DNA from 4 places in the Plantactinospora sp. WMMB782 genome. Region 4 is predicted to be linked to each of the others. Evidence: riboswitches for the same ligand, from Rfam matches in the RefSeq annotation. Region 4 holds a riboswitch; each other region holds the start of a gene.
What was found. Region 4 has a riboswitch for cyclic di-AMP ahead of ACN28A_RS10625 (coiled-coil domain-containing protein). Riboswitches for the same ligand answer to the same signal wherever they lie in the genome.
Positions count from the first base shown of each region.

Region 1: another riboswitch for cyclic di-AMP. It lies ahead of ACN28A_RS27115 (C39 family peptidase); the one in region 4 lies ahead of ACN28A_RS10625 (coiled-coil domain-containing protein).
Region 2: another riboswitch for cyclic di-AMP. It lies ahead of ACN28A_RS05820 (coiled-coil domain-containing protein); the one in region 4 lies ahead of ACN28A_RS10625 (coiled-coil domain-containing protein).
Region 3: another riboswitch for cyclic di-AMP. It lies ahead of ACN28A_RS14250 (NlpC/P60 family protein); the one in region 4 lies ahead of ACN28A_RS10625 (coiled-coil domain-containing protein).

Region 1 covers NZ_JBMHMC010000007.1:5,579,727-5,583,935, forward strand. Annotated here, with positions in the region: gene mdlC (benzoylformate decarboxylase) at 1-810, opposite strand, end outside; cyclic di-AMP (ydaO/yuaA leader) riboswitch at 1,066-1,206, shown strand; gene ACN28A_RS27115 (C39 family peptidase) at 1,692-2,513, shown strand; gene ACN28A_RS27120 (hypothetical protein) at 2,599-3,147, opposite strand; gene ACN28A_RS27125 (GNAT family N-acetyltransferase) at 3,328-4,125, opposite strand.
Region 2 covers NZ_JBMHMC010000007.1:864,879-869,087, forward strand. Annotated here, with positions in the region: gene ACN28A_RS05805 (hypothetical protein) at 1-581, opposite strand, end outside; gene ACN28A_RS05810 (MarR family winged helix-turn-helix transcriptional regulator) at 571-1,005, opposite strand; gene ACN28A_RS05815 (O-acetyl-ADP-ribose deacetylase) at 1,081-1,611, opposite strand; gene ACN28A_RS05820 (coiled-coil domain-containing protein) at 1,731-2,747, opposite strand; cyclic di-AMP (ydaO/yuaA leader) riboswitch at 2,751-2,884, opposite strand; gene ACN28A_RS05825 (polysaccharide deacetylase family protein) at 3,568-4,209, shown strand, end outside.
Region 3 covers NZ_JBMHMC010000007.1:2,672,901-2,677,109, forward strand. Annotated here, with positions in the region: gene ACN28A_RS14245 (N-acetylmuramoyl-L-alanine amidase) at 1-1,532, opposite strand, end outside; cyclic di-AMP (ydaO/yuaA leader) riboswitch at 1,822-1,962, shown strand; gene ACN28A_RS14250 (NlpC/P60 family protein) at 1,975-3,015, shown strand; gene dcd (dCTP deaminase) at 3,118-3,696, opposite strand; gene ACN28A_RS14260 (pyridoxamine 5'-phosphate oxidase family protein) at 3,797-4,209, shown strand, end outside.
Region 4 covers NZ_JBMHMC010000007.1:1,871,760-1,875,968, reverse strand. Annotated here, with positions in the region: gene ACN28A_RS10630 (glycoside hydrolase family 65 protein) at 1-127, shown strand, start outside; gene ACN28A_RS10625 (coiled-coil domain-containing protein) at 149-1,177, opposite strand; cyclic di-AMP (ydaO/yuaA leader) riboswitch at 1,181-1,313, opposite strand; gene ACN28A_RS10620 (DUF5954 family protein) at 1,428-2,417, opposite strand; gene ACN28A_RS10615 (DNA alkylation repair protein) at 2,558-3,229, opposite strand; gene ACN28A_RS10610 (hypothetical protein) at 3,643-3,846, opposite strand; gene ACN28A_RS10605 (dienelactone hydrolase family protein) at 4,176-4,209, shown strand, end outside.

The DNA.
Region 1 (4,209 bases), 3.7 Mb from region 4:
GATCACCAGTACGGTGTCGTAGCCGACCAGTTTCTCGGCCAGCGGCCCGATCGCCGGCGGCAGCAGCCCCTGGAACTGGGGGTGCTGCTGGGGGAAGCCGACCCGGTCGGCGAACGGCGGCTGCCAGACCGGTGCCCGGGTCCGTTCGGCGAGGGCGACCGCCTCGGCCCAGCCGCCGGCCCGGTCGACCCCGGAGCCGATCACCAGCATGGGCTGCCGGCTGCTCGCCAGGATCTCGGCGAACCGGTCCAGTTCCGCCGGATCGGGCGCGATCCGGGTGCTCACCCGGCGTACCTGGGCGGTGCCGTTGGCCGGTTCGTCCCAGTCGTCCAGCGGCAGGGAGAGGTAGACCGGCCCGGCCGGCGGCTGTACCGCGGTGGCCAGCGCCCGCATGAACGCCTCAGGGATGTCCTGGGCGCGCAGCGGCTCGTGGCTCCACTTGACGTACGGCTCGGGAAGTTGGGTGGGGCGCACGTTCGTCAGCATCGGCTCCGACAGGCTCATCGTCCGGGTCTGCTGGCCGGCGGTAACGATCATGGGTGTCTTGTTGTGCCAGGCGGTGACGAGGCTGCCCATCGCGTTCCCGGTGCCGGGCGCGGTGTGCAGGTTTACGTGCACCGGACGGCCGCTGGACTGGGCGTAGCCGTCCGCCATCGCGACCGCCGACGCCTCCTGTAGGGCCAGCACGTACGCGAAGTCGGCCGGAAAGTTCTTCAGAAATGGCTCCTCGGTGGAGCCGGGGTTGCCGAACAGGGTGGTCAGGCCCAGGGAACGGAGCAGGTCGTAGGTCGCTTCGTGCACCGTTGTCATCGAAAGGAGCCTCCTGGTGTCCTCGTCCCATACTCGGGCGACCGGGCTAAGCCGGTCATTTCCGTCATACCGCACCCGTACATGATCATGCCGGTTTATCTGCGCGACCGTCCGTGACCGTCGGGTGGCCCCCGGAGCTCCAAATCGCGGTCCTGCTCACTGTTTTCGCTGCTCACTGGGCTTGGCAACAGCCGAACGCGGACAGTAATGTCGGCAAGTCCGCCATCGGCCCCTTGGTCACCGCCTGGTGACACCGGTGCGGACCCGCTTAATCGTTCTGTGACGAGCCGGGGACCCACAGTTATCTGGGGTGAATCTTCGGGCTACGGCCCGGGGTAGGGCGGCCTTCCCGCCCGAATCCGTCAGCTAACCCGGTAGGCGGTGTCGGAAGGAGTAGTTGTTCGTGCCGCATCACCCGGGCTCCGGCCCGTCCCCCCAGTTTCCTCGCTGCGTCGCGGCGCCGCTCCCGGCCGCCGCGACAGCCGTACCGGACCACCCGGTCCCCGGCCGGGGCCCGATCCTGATCCGATAGCGGGCTGTGCCGCGGAGGTCGTCGACGCGCGGGTCGTCCCGGGCGCGCCGACCGGCTCGCCGGCAGGTCCCGGTACCGCGCCGCAGGCCGGCGGCGACGGATCGTGGTGGCGCTGATTCCACCGGTACGCCGACAGCGGTGTCCCCACCCCTGGGCACATCGTGGGTCCCTCCGTCTCCGCCATGTCCGTCGGCGCGCGCCTTTCCGGTGCCATTCCGCGCGATTTCCCGGCACATTCCGGCAGCGATAAGAAACGTCGCGTCACCACCCCGTCCCCCGGTAGTGGTGGCACGCATTCCCCTGGAGGACAACGTTGAAGCACGCAATTAACGGGCGGTTCAGGACTGCCATGTCGGGCCGCCGGAACCGGCTCGCACTCGCCTCGGCAGCGGTGCTCGCCGCCGCCGCCTCGACCGGGGTCGTGCTGGCCTCGACCGGCTCGCCCGGGGCACCGGGGACCGGCTCGACGGTCGCCGTCGCCGAGGTCGGCGCCCCCGTCGCGGATCAGGCCGGAGCGGCCGCCACCACCGCGCCGCGGACGACGGCGCCGCAGACCACCGCCCCGGCGACCGAGACACCGACCACGGCACCGGCCAGCAAGGCGGCCAAGGTGGCCAAGGCGGCTCCGACCAGCGCCCCGAGCAAGCGGCCGGCACCGCCCGCGACCAAGCTGCTGGACTACGATTTCCAGACCCAGATCAACGGCTGGTACTGCGGCCCGGCGGCCACCCGGATCGCGCTCACCGTCCGGGACAAGCAGCCGAGCCAGGACTCCGTCGCCGCCGACCTCGGCACCACGACGAGCGGCACGAACTCGGCCCAGGACACCACCCGGGTGCTCAACAAGATCATCGGTACCGACTTCTACCGCACCACGGCCATCCCGGGCGGCGCGGCCACCCCGGCCCAGATGGACCGGCTCCAGGCGGACGTGGTGCACGCCGTCACCAGCGGATACGCCGTGGTGGTGAACATCGCCGGCTCGGCCACCGACCTCGACGGCGGCTGGCACAGCTACCCGGGCGGGCACTACCTGACGGTGGTCGGCTACCGCGACGACGGCCGTACGGTGAAGATCGCCGACCCGGCCATCCCCGGCGAGGACAGCAACTACTGGATGAGCACCATCGACCTGGCGAACTGGGCGGCCACCCGCGGCTACTCCTCCTGACCCGCCCCACCCTCCCGCACGGGTGTAAGGGCCCCCTCCCATCGCATTTTGTCTAGGAGGGGGCCCTTCCTTACACCCGTGCGGGTCACTGGCCCTCCCACACCGCCTTGGCGCCTGTGTCACCGGTGCGGAACACGTAGTAGAGGGCGGCGCCGGCCGCGGCCAGGGCCAACACCCCGAGCACGAGGCTCAGCACCGGTGAACCCGTGGCGGCCGGTGCGGCGCCGGCGGCCGCGCCGTCCGTGCCGTCCCCGTCGGCGGTCGCGGCTGGCCGGGTGGCGGCGGTGCGGGGCTTGACGAGGAGGACCAGCGCCAGGGTCAGCACGCCGAGCGCGATGGTCGCGTACAGGGTGTTGGTGCCGAGATCCTGGTGCTCCGCCAGCCGGGGGACGTACTCCGGGCTGACCCGGTTGCGCGATTCGAGGCGGGCGAGGAAACGGTCACCGGAGAGCTTGGCCATCAGCGCCGCGACCGGGGTGGCGACGGCGAGCAGCCCCAGCACCCAGCGCAGGTGCGGGCGGACGAACGGCAGGAACGCGTACCCGACCGCGGCCAGCGCGAGCAGTGGCACGAAGACCACCGCGGCATGGACCAGGAAGGGGTGGGCGGGAATGCCCATGAACTCCTCGAGCACCGGAGCCTCCTCGGCGACAGATCGGATCGGCGAAAGACAGGGTGGGACGACCGGCGTACGGGCCGGTGGCGGAAAGCTCCGGCAGCCTGGCAGGCGTGCGGACCGTTGACATGGTGCCCGTGGCACTGGTCCTTGACAAGGGTCGGCGGACTTCGACCGGCGGTCCGGACCAGCGTCAGTTCACTGTGGACCTTCGTCGGACGTGGCCGCGGCCACCGGCGCCTCGCCGACGACGTACTCGGTGTACTCGGCGACCGGGGTGAAGCCGAGCCGGTCGTAGAGCTTGTGCGCGGCGGTGTTCTCCGCTGCGACGTTCAGCGCCACCGTGTCGACGGCCTCCAGCAGCCGCCGGCAGAGCGTCGCCACCACGGTGCTGCCCAGCCCCTGCCCCCGGTACGCCGGAGCGGTCGTCACGTTGCCCAGCGCGCTCACCCGGTAGCGCGGTGACCAGACGTGCACCCCGGCGACGGCGACCAGCCCACCGTCCCGGCGCAGCCCGACGTAGTGACCGGTCTCGACCATCCGCGGGTCGAACCAGTTGCCCGGATACGCCGCCTGGTAGAACGCGGTCAGCTCCGGTACGTCCGCCTCGGTCAGCACCTCGCCGGCCGGCGCGACCCGGGCCAGCCGGTCCGGGTCGGTGAGCGCCATCTTCAGGTGCGCCCCGCGCGTCCGGACCGGGTACTCCCGGGCCAGCACCTCCACGCCGCCGGGGGAGAGGTGCGCCTCGAAGTGCCGGGGCAGCAGCGGGAGGAGACCGGTGAGCAGTTCGGTAAGTGGTGCCGGGGAGCGGTGCAGTGCCAGCAGCACCGGCCTGGGCGCACCGTGGTAGAGCAGCGCCACGGCCTCGCCGCACCGGTACCAGTTGGTGTACGGCCAGTAGAAGTCGTCGAGGTCGCCGAGTTCGTACGCGTGCAGGTGCGGGTCGCGGCGCAGCAGGTCGGCCAGCTCGTTACGGTCGTGGCTGGTCCTGATCATCGTCACCGGGGCATCATGGCACAGCCCGCGAGCACCCTCGGCGCAACGCCACCCAGCCGCCCACGGGTCCCCGCCCACGGGTCC
Region 2 (4,209 bases), 1.0 Mb from region 4:
TGCTCGGCGTGCGATCCGTGGTCGCCGACCTGGGCGTCGAACCAGGCGTGCAGGGCGCGCAGCAGCCCTGGCTCAGCCGTCCGGTAGTCCAGCCGTGCCCCGGCGGGCAGTTCGGAATAGTCGATCCGGATCTGGCCGGCGCCGGCCCGCAACTCCGCCAGTCCGGGCATCTGCGCACCGTGGATCCGGGCCGGGTCGGTGAAGTCGCCTCGGCGGAACCGCTCGGCTTCCGCCCGTAGGTGTTCGCGGACGAGATCCACCTGTCGCTGCTGCACCGGCTCGTCCGCCGTGACCGTCTGGTGGCCGCCGTCGGCGGTCGGCGTGAAGCGGTGGGTGGTGCGGTCCAGGTCGAACGGCATGACCTCGCGACCGCGTTCGGCGACCTCCGCCTGCCGTCGGGTGTCGGCGGGACCGGCCTCGTCCCGCCTCGCGTCGAGGACGACGAGCAGGGCGGCGGTCACGGCGACAGTGCCGAGTCCAGCGGTGAGCAGGAGTCGGCGGCGACTCCGCCGGTACGACGGCTCGGGCCGGACCTCGTCCCTGGGCGTCGGGCTGGCAGTCGTCGTGCTGTCAGTGGTCATCGGCGGCCTCCGCCAGTCGTCGCACGGCGGCCAGGATCGCCGGCCGTTCGTCGGGTGGGATCCGGTCGAGCAGCGCGGCGAACCGGGCCTCCCGGGCTGTGGCGAGCCGCTCGGCCGCACGGCGGCCCTGCCCGGTTAGGGTGAGCCAGACGCCCCGGCCGTCGCCGGCCGCATCCGCTCGTTCCACCCAACCACGGCCGGTGAGCTGGCCGACCAGCCGGCTGACCGTGCTCTTCTCCAGCCGCAGCCGGCGGGCCAACTCGACCTGGCGCAGTCCGCCCTCCCGGTCGATCTCGGCGAGGGCGTGCGCCTCGGAGACGGACATCGCCTGACCGCACGGGGTCTGCTCGGGCCGGTGCAGCCCGAACGCCCGGACGAACTGGCTGACGGCGTCCCGCATCTCGCGCGCCTCGTCGGCACTCATGGTTGTACGCTACAACCTATTCGGTGCAAGATACAACCAGTCGAAGACCATCAGTTCGCCGTCACCGGTGCCCTGTCACCCCGTCGAGGCGGACGACCCGCCACTGTGGTCGACGGCTGCCCGGAGCAGGATGGCGGTCTCCTCGTCGAAGGCGACCAGCCGGATCGACTCGACCGCCGACGGCGTGCAGCGGAGCGTCCGCACCGCCGTCTCGGCCGCCCGGTCGGCGGGAAACCCGTAGACCCCGGTGGCGATGGCCGGGAAGGCGACGCTGCGCGCGCCCACCTCGTCGGCGACGGCGAGGCAGCGGCGGTAGCAGGAGGCCAGCACCTCGGCCTCGTCGTGCCCGCCGCCTTCCCAGACCGGACCGACGGTGTGGATGACGTACCGGACGGGCGGGTCGAGGTCGAACGCGGGCGTCGCCACCGCCTCGCCGGGCGGGCAGGGGGCGATCGCCGCACCCGCCTCGGCCAGCCGGGGCCCGGCCGCCCGGTGGATGGCACCGTCCACACCGCCACCACCGAGCAGTGACTCGTTGGCTGCGGTGACGATCGCGTCCACGTGCTGCCGGGTGATGTCGCCCCGGACGACCTCGATGACTGCCATCGGCCGATGATGCCAGCCCGCCGGCCGGCCCGCCGCGAAACGCGACCGGCACGCCGCCCCAACGCGACCGCCCCGCCACCTGTCGGGCAGGGGCGGGGCGGTCGGTTGTCGGGCCGAGGCTAGAGCATCGAGACGTGTACGTGGTCGGTGTGGTCGCTGGGACCGCTGTAGGACCTCCAGCCCTCGCCCGGGAACCAGATCTCCTTGTACCAGATCACGTAGAGGATGCCGAGCCGGTCGGCGTTGCGGATCAGGAACGCGGCCAGGTCGTTGCCGTACTTCATCTGGTCGTCGTTGGCGGCCCGGCTGAACCCGGAGTTGCGCAGCGACCAGTCGCAGGCCCGACCCTTCGGGTGCTCGAACGGCCCACCGGGCCGGAAACAGCCGACGAACCGCTTGAAGCCCGCCCGGCGCACCTCGTTGTACATGTGCAGCGTCCGGGCCGTGATGCAGCCACCGGTGGTCGGGTCGTCCTTGTTGCAGGGCAGTCCCGGGAAACCGTCCGCCATCCCCGGCCCCGGCCGGGCTACCGGCGAGGTGGCCGACACCAGACCCTTGTCCGGCCGCGAGTTGCCGCCCACCAGGGCGAGCGCCTTCTTCGCGTCCGACTGCTCCTTCTTGATGATCTTCTCTTGGGCGGCCTGCTTGGCGACCTCGTCGTCGATCGCCTTCTTGGCCGCGCCGACCTCGTCCTTCGCCTGGTTGAGCGCCCGGAGCTTGCTGTTGTTGAACAGGTTCAGCTCGTTGAGCGCCGACATCCGCTGCATGAAGCCCCCGTCGGAGCCCTCGCTCGAGTTGTTGGACAGCAGCATCGAGATGGCACTGAGCTTGCCGCTGCGGTAGGACTCGGCCGCGATCTCGCTCGCCTCCGGCGCGAGCGCCGCCAGCTTCGCCTCGGCCTGCTTCAGCTCGTTGCCGAGCGCCTGCTGTCGCCGCTGCGACTTGACGCGCTCGGCCTTCGCCTCCGCGAGCCGCTTGCCGGCGCTGGCGAGCACGTCCCCGAGCAGCGGCGAGTCGGCTTCCTCCTGTGGGGCCGGCTTCGGCGCGGCTGACGCCTCGGACGGAACCGCGACCAGAGCTGCGGCGGTGAGCAGTGCCAGGGCAGTCGCCAGCCTTCGGCGTAGGGGTGCCCTCACATGTATCCCTTCCGTCGGCCGCCGACCGGGTTAGCTGACGGGTTCGGGATGGAAGTGGTCCCTACCGCTCTCGCGGATTCACCCCAGGGGAACGTGGGTCCCCGGCTCGCCGTGTGGCGATTAGGCGGCGATCAGCGCCGGCACCACACGGTATCCGGCTATGAACGGCAGACAGCATACCCGGTTTCACTTCCGGAATGGCAATACCCGTTCGCGGCCAAAAGCGTTGCCAGGCAACGACTATCAGTAATCACGGCCCGTCGTACGCATCGAAGGGCATGCTTTGCCCGCCATTATCCACCAACTGCTGTCGGCTATTCACCATCCGCACTGCCAACGTCCTGACGTGCGGAAACATGTCCAGGTTGGTCAGTGGGTGATTCTTCGACCACCGACCGCGCCACGGCCTTGTGCCGAAGAGCACACCGGCGACCGTACCGACCGGGAGCACACCGGCCGTCACCACGCCCCCGTGCCGGGACAGCCCGGAGCCGCGGACTCCGGGTCCGGTACGGCGTGTCGACCTCCCCGGATGCGCTCAGGTCCACCCCGTCACCGTCGGCCGCCGGGCTGGCTGTGGTCCGCCAGGTCGGTCTCGACCGGCAACGGCACGCCGCCGGCCGCCCGGACGTCCTCGGCCGCACCCCGCGGGCCGGCACCGCCGCGCGCCGGCAGGGCGATCCGCGCTCGGTCACGGCCGCCACCGCGCGCTCCCGGGGCCGGACCACCCGTCCGGGTGAGGATGAAGGCGGGCCGCGCGGGTAACCGCGGTCGTGAGGGTGCGGCGGGTTCCGCGATGGTGCGGCGGGTGGAGGAACGAGTGCGCGGACGCGCGGTACCGGCGACGACGACCGTCGGTGCCGCGCTGGCCGCCCAGGTGGTGCCGGCCCTGACGGTACTGCCGGGGATACGGCTGCGGTTCTTCCCCCGGCTGAGCGGACGCGGCTCTCCGGAGCACGTCGCGCTCACCTTCGACGACGGTCCCGATCCGGCTTCCACCCCGCTCTTCGTCGAGACGCTCGCCGCACACCGGACCCGCGCCACGTTCTTCCTGCTCGGGTCGATGCTGGCCCGCGCACCCGAACTCGGCCTGGACCTCGCCGCCGCCGGGCACGAGGTGGCGGTGCACGGTTGGGCCCACCAGAACCTGCTGCTACGCGGCCCGCACGCCACCTACCGGGACCTGGCCCGGACCCGCGAGTTGATCGGCGCGGTGACCGGTCGGGTGCCCCGGTTCTTCCGACCGCCGTACGGGGTACTCAGCGCCGCCGCGCTGGTGGCCGCCCGGCGACTGGACCTGACGCCGGTGCTCTGGACCTGTTGGGGGCGGGACTGGACCCGGACGGCCACCCGCGCCTCGGTACTCGACACGCTTCGCGACGGGCTGGCCGGCGGCGGCACCGTGCTGCTGCACGACTCGGACTGCACCTCCGCACCGGGCGCCTGGCGGGCGAGTCTGGCC
Region 3 (4,209 bases), 800 kb from region 4:
CCGTCCGGGCGCAGCCCGAGGTCGTTCACCAGCGGCGCGTCGGCGGCCGGTGCGGTGCGCAGGATCACCGACGACGACCCGCGCGCCGGGCACGGCACCCCGGCCGCCGTGCAGCCGGTGAACGCCGGCCGGTTGGCGGCGAAGTCCGGGTCGATTGTGACAAGTCCGGCGGCCGCTGCGCCGATGCCCCGGAACGGTGCCCTGAGCAGGTCGAAGTAGTGCGACCAGTCCCAGTACGGCCCGGGGTCCCAGTGCATGCCGCGCACGTTCGCCGGCAGGATGCCGGGGACGTTGTCGTGCCCGATGACGTGGTCGCGGTCCAGCGGGATGTCGTAGCGGTCGGCGAGGTAGCGGACCAGCTTGGCCGAGGTCCGGTACATCGCCTCGGTGTACCAGGTGCCCTGTGCGGCGAAGCCCTCGTGTTCCAGGCCGATCGCCTTGGCGTTGACGTACCAGTTGCCGGCGTGCCAGGCCACGTCCCTGCCCTTGACGTGCTGCGCGATGTGCCCGTCGGCGGAGCGGAGCGTGTAGTGCCAGCTCACGTAGGTCGGATCCTGGACCAGCCGCAGCGTGGTGTCGTAGCTGCCCTCGGTGTCGTGGATGACGATGTACTCGATCTTCTGCCGGGCGGGCCGGTCGGAGAGGTCGTGGTTGCCGTAGTCGCCCTCCCCGAACGCCTGGTAGGGCGCGGGGATCCACTCGCAGGAGATGTCGCGCGGGCACTCCAGCCCGTCCGGGCGGGGCCGGCCGGGCAGGCCGAGCCGGTCCAGCCAGTGCCGCTGCGGGACGATCCCGGGATGGCCGGGGAGGGTGATCCGGTGCCCGTCGTCGGTGGTCCGGCTGGCGCCCTCGGCGACGGTCCGGTACACCTCGTCGGCGAAGGCGGCGGCGGCGTCCGCGCGGTCGCTGCCGGCGTACCGGGCCACCGCGCCGTACCAGGCCGCCGGGTCGCTGGCCCGCCCCGTCGGCCCGGCCAGCGATTTCTGGTACGCCGCCAGCAGTGCCGCCCCGCCCCGGATGTTCGCCGCCGGTTCGGCGCGGAGTGCCCGCTCGTCGACGCCGGTCAGCGTGGCGGCGGCGTCCAGGGTCTGCCCGCCGGACGGTGCCGCCGCGCCGCTGCGGTCGTTGTTCCGGTCGCTGGACGGGGCGGCGGGTGGGTGTGCCGGTCGGCCGGGCCGGGCCGGGTCGCCGCGCCGGTCCTCGCCGTGTTCCGGGTGTTCCGGACCGGCGGCCAGCCCGGCGACGTCGGTGAGGTGCATCGGGCCGTATCCGCCGCTGGTGCTCGGGGTGCCGGCGTTGGTGTCCCAGCGGGATTCCAGATAGGAGACGCCCAACAGCACGCTCTCGGGTACGCCGAACTCGGCCGCCGCGGCGGCGTACTCGGACTGCCGGGTCTCGGCGGACTCGGCCTGCCGGGTCTCGGCCGGTGGCGGCGCGGCGGGCGCGGGGCTGGCCGGCAGCAGTGCGGCGGCGCCGAGCAGGGCGGTCCCGATCGCGATTCTCCTGCTCAGCGGGGTTGTCGTGGGAAGCATCGGACCTCCAGGGGCCGGGGGTGGGCCTGCCGATCACCTTCCACCCGGGACACGGCCGTGGTCAATACCTGCCGAATAAGCTCGTCGCTATGTAGAAATCTTTCACCTATACCGAGCGTGTCCGGCTCGGTTCTCGCGGGTCGACTCGGACGACGGTCGGCTCGCACCGTCCGCGACCGCTCCGACACACAACGAATCGACTCAGATCGCGGGGTTGCGTTTGGATAACACCCTTCTCTAAGGTTGGGGACCGTCGAGCCGACGGCAGGCCGCCTAGCCGGGCGGCGACGTCTCGACACCGCCGAATCGTCACACAGAGCGAACCGGGGACCCGAGCATCCTGGGGTGAATCCGCGCCTTCTGCGGTAGGGCGACACTCTTTCCGCCCGAACCCGTCAGCTAACCCGGTAGGCGGGCTACGGAAGAAGGAGTACGGACCCCGGTGGCTTCCCCTGCCCCGCCGCGGTCGCCCTCCCTCCCGTCGGCAGCCGCCGACGCCGGGAACGCGAAACCGCGCCCTCGACGGTCCATTCTCGTCATCGCCCTCACCGCACTCGCCAGCGCCGCCGTGCTGTTCACCGGCACGACGCCGGCGCTGGCCGAGCCGTCGGTGGCCGAGATCGAGCAGCAGATCGACACCGCTTGGCGCAAGCTGGAGCCGGTCGTCGAGAAGCACAACGCCACCCGGCAGGACCTCGCGGCGAAGAAGAAGCAGGTCGCCGCCCTGCAGAAGAAGATCGCCCCGCTTCAGTCGCAGATCGACGCCGCGATGAACAGGGTGAGCGACTTCGCCGTGCAGGCGTACAAGGGTGACAAGGCCTCGGCGGTCAACGCCCTGCTCACCTCGAAGTCGCCGACCGCGCTCGTCGGCCAGCTCTCGGTGCTCGACCAGTTCGCTCGCCAGCAGCAGCGCGAGGTGCAGGAGGTCGTCGACCTCAAGGAGAAGTACGCCGCCCAGAAGGCTCCGCTGGACCGGCTGGTCACCCAGCTGACCAAGACCGAGGCGGAACTGGCGGCGAAGAAGAAGGAGATCGACGCCGAGGTCGAGCGGCTGCAGAAGCTGCGGATCCAGGCGTACGGGAACGGCTCCGCCGGCCCGCTGCGGCCCGCGCCCTGCCCGGCCACCTACCCCGGTGGCCCGTCCGGCCAGGCGGTCAAGTTCGCGTGCGCCCAGATCGGCAAGCCGTACAAGTGGGGTGCCGAAGGCCCCGGCTCGTACGACTGCTCCGGTCTGACCCTGGCCGCCTGGGCCAAGGGCGGCGTCTCGCTGCCGCACAACGCCCGCGCCCAGCGCGGACAGACGAAGCGGATCAGCCGTTCCGAGCTGCGCCCCGGTGATCTGGTCTTCTACTACGCCGACCTCAGTCACGTCGGCATGTTCGTCGGCAACGGTTGGATCGTGCACGCCTCCCGGGCCGGCGAGCCGGTGAAGATGAAGCGGATGGACGACGGCGAGATCCACAGCTTCGGCAGACCGGGCTGAGATCTCCGGGTCGACGGTCTCCGGGCCGACCGAGTCAACGCAGAACCCCCGTCGCAGGTGCGGCGGGGGTTCTGCCGTTCGGACGACGGGGGGCGCCTTGCCTCAGCGGGTGGGCCAGGTGCGCCAGTTCTGCCAGGAACGGCTCGGCGTCGGGCCGCGCTGCCCCTGGTAGCGCGAGCCGTAGACGGCCGACCCGTACGGGTGGGCGGACGGCGACGAGAGCCGGAAGATGCAGAGCTGCCCGATCTTCATCCCGGGCCAGAGCCGGATCGGCAGGTTGGCCACATTCGACAGCTCCAGCGTGACGTGGCCGGAGAAACCGGGGTCGATGAAGCCGGCGGTGGAGTGGGTGAGCAGGCCGAGCCGGCCCAGGCTCGACTTGCCCTCCAGCCGGCCGGCGAGCTGGTCGCCGAGGGAGATCACCTCCAGCGTGGAGGCGAGCACGAACTCACCCGGGTGCAGCACGAACGGCTGGCCGTCCGGCACGTCGACGAGCGAGGTCAGGTCGTCCTGCTGGACCGCCGGGTCGATGTGCGTGTAGAGGTGGTTGTTGAAGACCCGGAAGAGCCGGTCCAGGCGTACGTCGATGCTCGACGGCTGCACCAGCGCGGGCTCGAACGGCTCCAACGCGAGGGTGCCCGCCTTGATCTCGATCACTAGGTCGTGGTCGGAGAGCAGCACCGGATCACCTTAGCGAGTGGCGCGACGGTGACCGGCCGCGACCTCGCCGATGGGTGGGACCGGGGTAGGTGATCGAACAGGTGTTCGATAGAATGTGGGCATGGCATCCTGGTCCGAATTCGCCTCTGACGAGCCACGACTCGCCGACGCGATCCGCGTCCTCATCCAGCAGTACGGTCCGGGTCTCGGCTACCTGGCGACCGTGCGCGCCGACGGTGGGCCGCGGGTGCACCCGGTGTCCCCGGTCATCACCGACGAGGGACTCTTCTGTTTCGTCGTCGACTCTCCGAAGCGGCGCGACCTCGAACGCGACGGCCGCTACGCACTGCACTCGTTCCCGCCCGAGGACAGCGACGACGAGGCGTACGTCGCTGGTCGGGCCCGGCCGGTGACCGACCAGGCCCGGGTGGACCAGCTCGCCGGCAACCTGCGGGCGGCTCCACAGGTCGACTGGCGGCTCTTCGAGTTCACCGTCGACGTCGCGATGGTGGCCCGGCACGGCAGCAACGGCGC
Region 4 (4,209 bases):
GGTCACCTGTCTGGAGTCGGTGACCCGGCCGATCCCGCCGCTCCGGCCGACCGGTCCGCAGCCGGCCCAGCCCGCCGGCCGGGCCCCGGTCCGGCGCGCTCCGGAGGGCGAGGCGACCTCGCGCTGACCCCCGGGTGGCGGTGCGTTCCTAGACGAGCGACAGGTGCACGTGGTTGGTGTGGTCGCTGGACGGGTCGCCGCGCGCCCCGCCGTACGACTTCCAGCCGGTGGTCGGCAACCAGATCTGCCGGTACCAGATCACGTACAGCACGCCGATCCGGTCGGCGTTGCGGACGAAGAACGCGGCGAGATTGTTGCCGTAGGTCCGGTCGGCTCCGCTCGCGGCGCCACGGAACCCACCCGGCTCGGCGGAGAAGTCACAGGCCCGCCCCTTCGGGTGCTCGTACGGGCCGCCGGAGCGGTAGCACCCGGTGAACCTGGTGAAGCCGGCCCGCCGCGCCTCGGTGTAGGCGTGCAGGGTGCGCGGTGTGACGCAGCCGGCGGTGGTCGGGTCGGGCCGGCTGCACGACTGTGGCGGCCAGGAGCCGTCGCCGGCCCGTGGCGCGGGCCGGGCCAGCGGCGAGCTGGCGTTGACGAAACCTCCGGTGGAGGCGCCGCCGACCTGGGCCAGGGCCCGCTCGGCGGCCTGCTTCTGCCGCAGCATGATGGCGAGCTGCCGGCGCTCCTCGACGACCTGGGCGTCCAGCGCCCGCTTCGCCCGGGTGGCCCGCTCCCGGGCCTCGCCGAGCGCGCGCAGCGCGTCGTTGTCCCGCAGCGCCACCGCCTCCAGCCGGCGGGCGCGCTCCAGCAGCTCGTCGGCCGAGCTGCTGTGCAGGAGGGCCAGCACCGGGCCGATCCGACCCGTCCGGTACGCCGTCCGGGCCACCTCCTCGACCCGGGGGCGCAGCTCCGCGATCCGGGCCTCCACCCGGCGCAGCTCGGCGACGATCTTCGCCTGCCGGGCCTTGGCGTTGGCCAGCGCGTTCCTCGCCTGAAGGTAGCCTCGGCCGGTGGATTCGAGCACGTCGCGTAAGAGTGGTGTGTCGCCCTCGTCGCCGAGCGCGGCGGGGCTGTTCGCCTCTGCGACGTCCGGCCGGAGCGCCGCCCCGGTGAGCGCGCCGAACGTGGCGATCAGGGCCAGGACCAGCGGCAGCCGCCGGCGGGTGGATCCCGTCATGCATGTCCCTCCGTCGCCCGCCTACCGGGTTAGCTGACGGGTTCGGGACGGAACAAGCCCCTACCGCGGTTGCGGACTCACCCCACCTACCTGGGTCCCCGGCTCACCCTGACGGGTGACTCGGCGGCGGTCACGCCGGCGCGGAGGGGTGCGCCACCGGGCGAAACCGGAGTCAGACTACCTGGTCAACCGGGTCGATTCGGGGATTCGGCGGAGTCCGGCGTGGAATTTGTGCGCGGCCGTCCCCGGGTCAGTCCGGATCGGGCATCAGGCCCTGCGCGCGGAGGTCGGAGACGAGCCGCGCCGGTGGCAGGTGGGAGTCCGGGTCCGAGCGGCGGGGTCCCTCCGGGCCGTCCGGGCCGACCCGGACGAAGGTCTCCACTCTGGTGACCCGGCACGGTACGCCCCGCACCTCGAAGTCGTCGGTGGTCGGTGGCCGGTGCGCCGCGCGGGCGCGCCGGTACGCCGCCACGAAATCCTCCATCGAGGTGTTCTCGTCCGGCGTCAGCTCCGCGACCGAGAAGGACCCGGCGTCCCGGGCGGCCTGCGGTGTCGCGTAGGTGACGGCCGTCTGGGGCCGCCAGGCGCCGCCGACGTACTCCCCGACGGTGTAGCCGACCGGCAGCAGCACCACGTTCGGGTGCGTGGTCAGCGCCTGGCGGGAGTCGGCGTGCACGTCCCCGGGAACCGTGTCCGGCCGGTAGGACGCCGAGATCATCTCCATCCGGACCAGCCCGTCGGTGAGCCCGGTGCCGGCGGTCGGGTCGATGACGAACCCGTCGAGTTGGGACGTGTCCCGGTCCGTCTGCCCCGGCGGGTACGGGTCCGGGTCGGTGGGCCGGGGCGGCTCCGGCCCGTCCGGCCCCATCCTGATGAACGGTTGGGCCCGGACGATCCGGTAGCGCCGTCCGTCGACGGTGAGTTCGTCGAGGATCTCCCAGTCGAGCAGTTCGTACGCCGTCTCGTACTCGGCCCGCCGGGCCGTGTACTCGGCGGTCTCCGGTGTCTCGCTGAACAGTTTCCGGAAATGTGACGCGAGACCGTCCCGGGCATGCTGCGGGGCGTCGGCGGTGAGCCGGACGATCCGCCACCGGCCGGCCACCTCCTCGGCGAAGCCGAAGACCGGAGCACCCCACATGATCGTGGGATAGGCGACCGAGCGGTTTCGGGCGTCGTCCTCGGAGACCGCCGACACGGGGTCGTCCCGCTGCTCGATCTTGACTACCAGGTGATCAGGCACCCGTCCACCGTCAAAGGCCATGTACGCATTGTGTTCCTCCGGCAGCTGAAAGAAAGAATGCCACCACCGCACTTCGTCCACAGATTCCGGCGCCTCGGCCACGAAGGTCGGCCTGTCCGGCGGGGGCATCCGGACGGTGGTCAACCGCCCTGCTGCCGGCGCACCATCTCGCCGATCCAGACGGGCGCGTACGGGGACGTGCAGCCGGGCGACGTCGGGTAGTCCTTGAGCACCTGTAGCCGCTCGCCGATGGCGATCGCCCGAGCGCGGTGTCCGGGGTGGTCGATGCCGATCTGGGCCAGGCAGCTGTTCATCGCCCACTGGAGACGATCCGGGGCGTCCCCCATCTCCGCCTCGATGGTGTCGAGCAGTCCGCCCAGGTCGAGCCCTTCCGGTTTCTTCGCCACGCGATCGCCGGTCAGTGCCCAACCGGCGCTGGCGATGACGGGATCCGGGTCGGCGAACCAGGCCAGCCGCAGCTCCTCGGCGTGCGGGTTCTTCTTCACCACGTAGTTGACCAGCCAGTCGTGCACCTTGGGCGTGCGCGCCTGCCGCAGCATGGCGTCGAGTTCGGCACCGTCGAACGCCTTCGGGCGGCAGATCAGCAGCGCCAGCAGTCTGGCCGCGGTGTCCTCCGTCCGCCAGAGCTGGCGGGCGAGTTCCTGCTGTGTCTTCAACCGCTTGGCGAGCGCGCGCAACTGGCCGAGGTTCACCCCGTGGTCGTCGCCGTGCCGCTCGTTCGCCTCGCGCAGCTTCGGGTCGTCCAGCGCGGCCAGCTCGGCCATCACCCCGGCCACCGTCGTCCCGGTCATCCCGACCCCCTGCCCCGTCTCGTGGCCACTCGCCGCCGGTGGCTGGTGTGCCGCCCGGCCGCCGGCCGATGGCACGCGGCGAACCACGACGCCCCGGCCGGGTCCCGGTTGATCGCGGGGCCGTCGGGACGTTCGCGGGGCCATGGGTCATCGGGATGCGGCGTCGGGTCGGGACGAAGCGCCGCACCGTGACCACTATGTCAGCAATAACTTAATTAAGTCAATCCTGATAGACGGAAGAATGCTGCGGGCAGAGCCCCAGCACCCCTCTCGTCACCTCCGCCGACGCCACCAGCTGGGTTCACCTGGACACCAGAGGCGTTATGACCCTCCGGTAACGCCTCTGGTGTCCAGGTCAGCGGACGCGGTCGCCGAGTGGGCGGGGATGCGCCCGGATCGGATACGGCCCGTGGTCAGTGGTCGCGCGGGTCGTCGGAGTACCGCTCGCCGATGGACGGCATGCCGACCGCGTCGCGTGGCGGCATCCGGCGCGGGTCGTCGAGCGACCTCGCCTTGGCCGCCTCGTCCGCCCATTCGCTCCGGTCGGGGGCCTGCTGCCCCGCGTCGTCGGCTCGGGCCGAGCTGGACTTCGCCTTGCCGGATTTGTGGCGGGCCATGGCGCCCCTTCCGTTCCTCCACCGGTCGGCACGGCGGCCGTCCGGCGTCTCCGTCGGATGCTGCGGTGGCCTTCCCCGGTCAGGCAGCCGCAAACCCGGTTCCGGGACGGCCGGGTGGTTGACCCCGGGCACCGCCGGGTATGCGGAGGAACGGGTATGCGGAGGAAACCGCCGGCTGAAGCCGGACCGGAGGCGCCGGGTGGAACCGCCGGCACCGTCGGGTGACGCGGACGGCACCGCCGGACGGCACCGCATGGTGGGACCGACGGAGCGGCGGTCGGTGGTACGCAGTCGTACGCCGCCGGAGTGGCAGGCAGGAGAGACGGCCGATGGACGGCACCACCGGGACCAGCATTCCGGCCG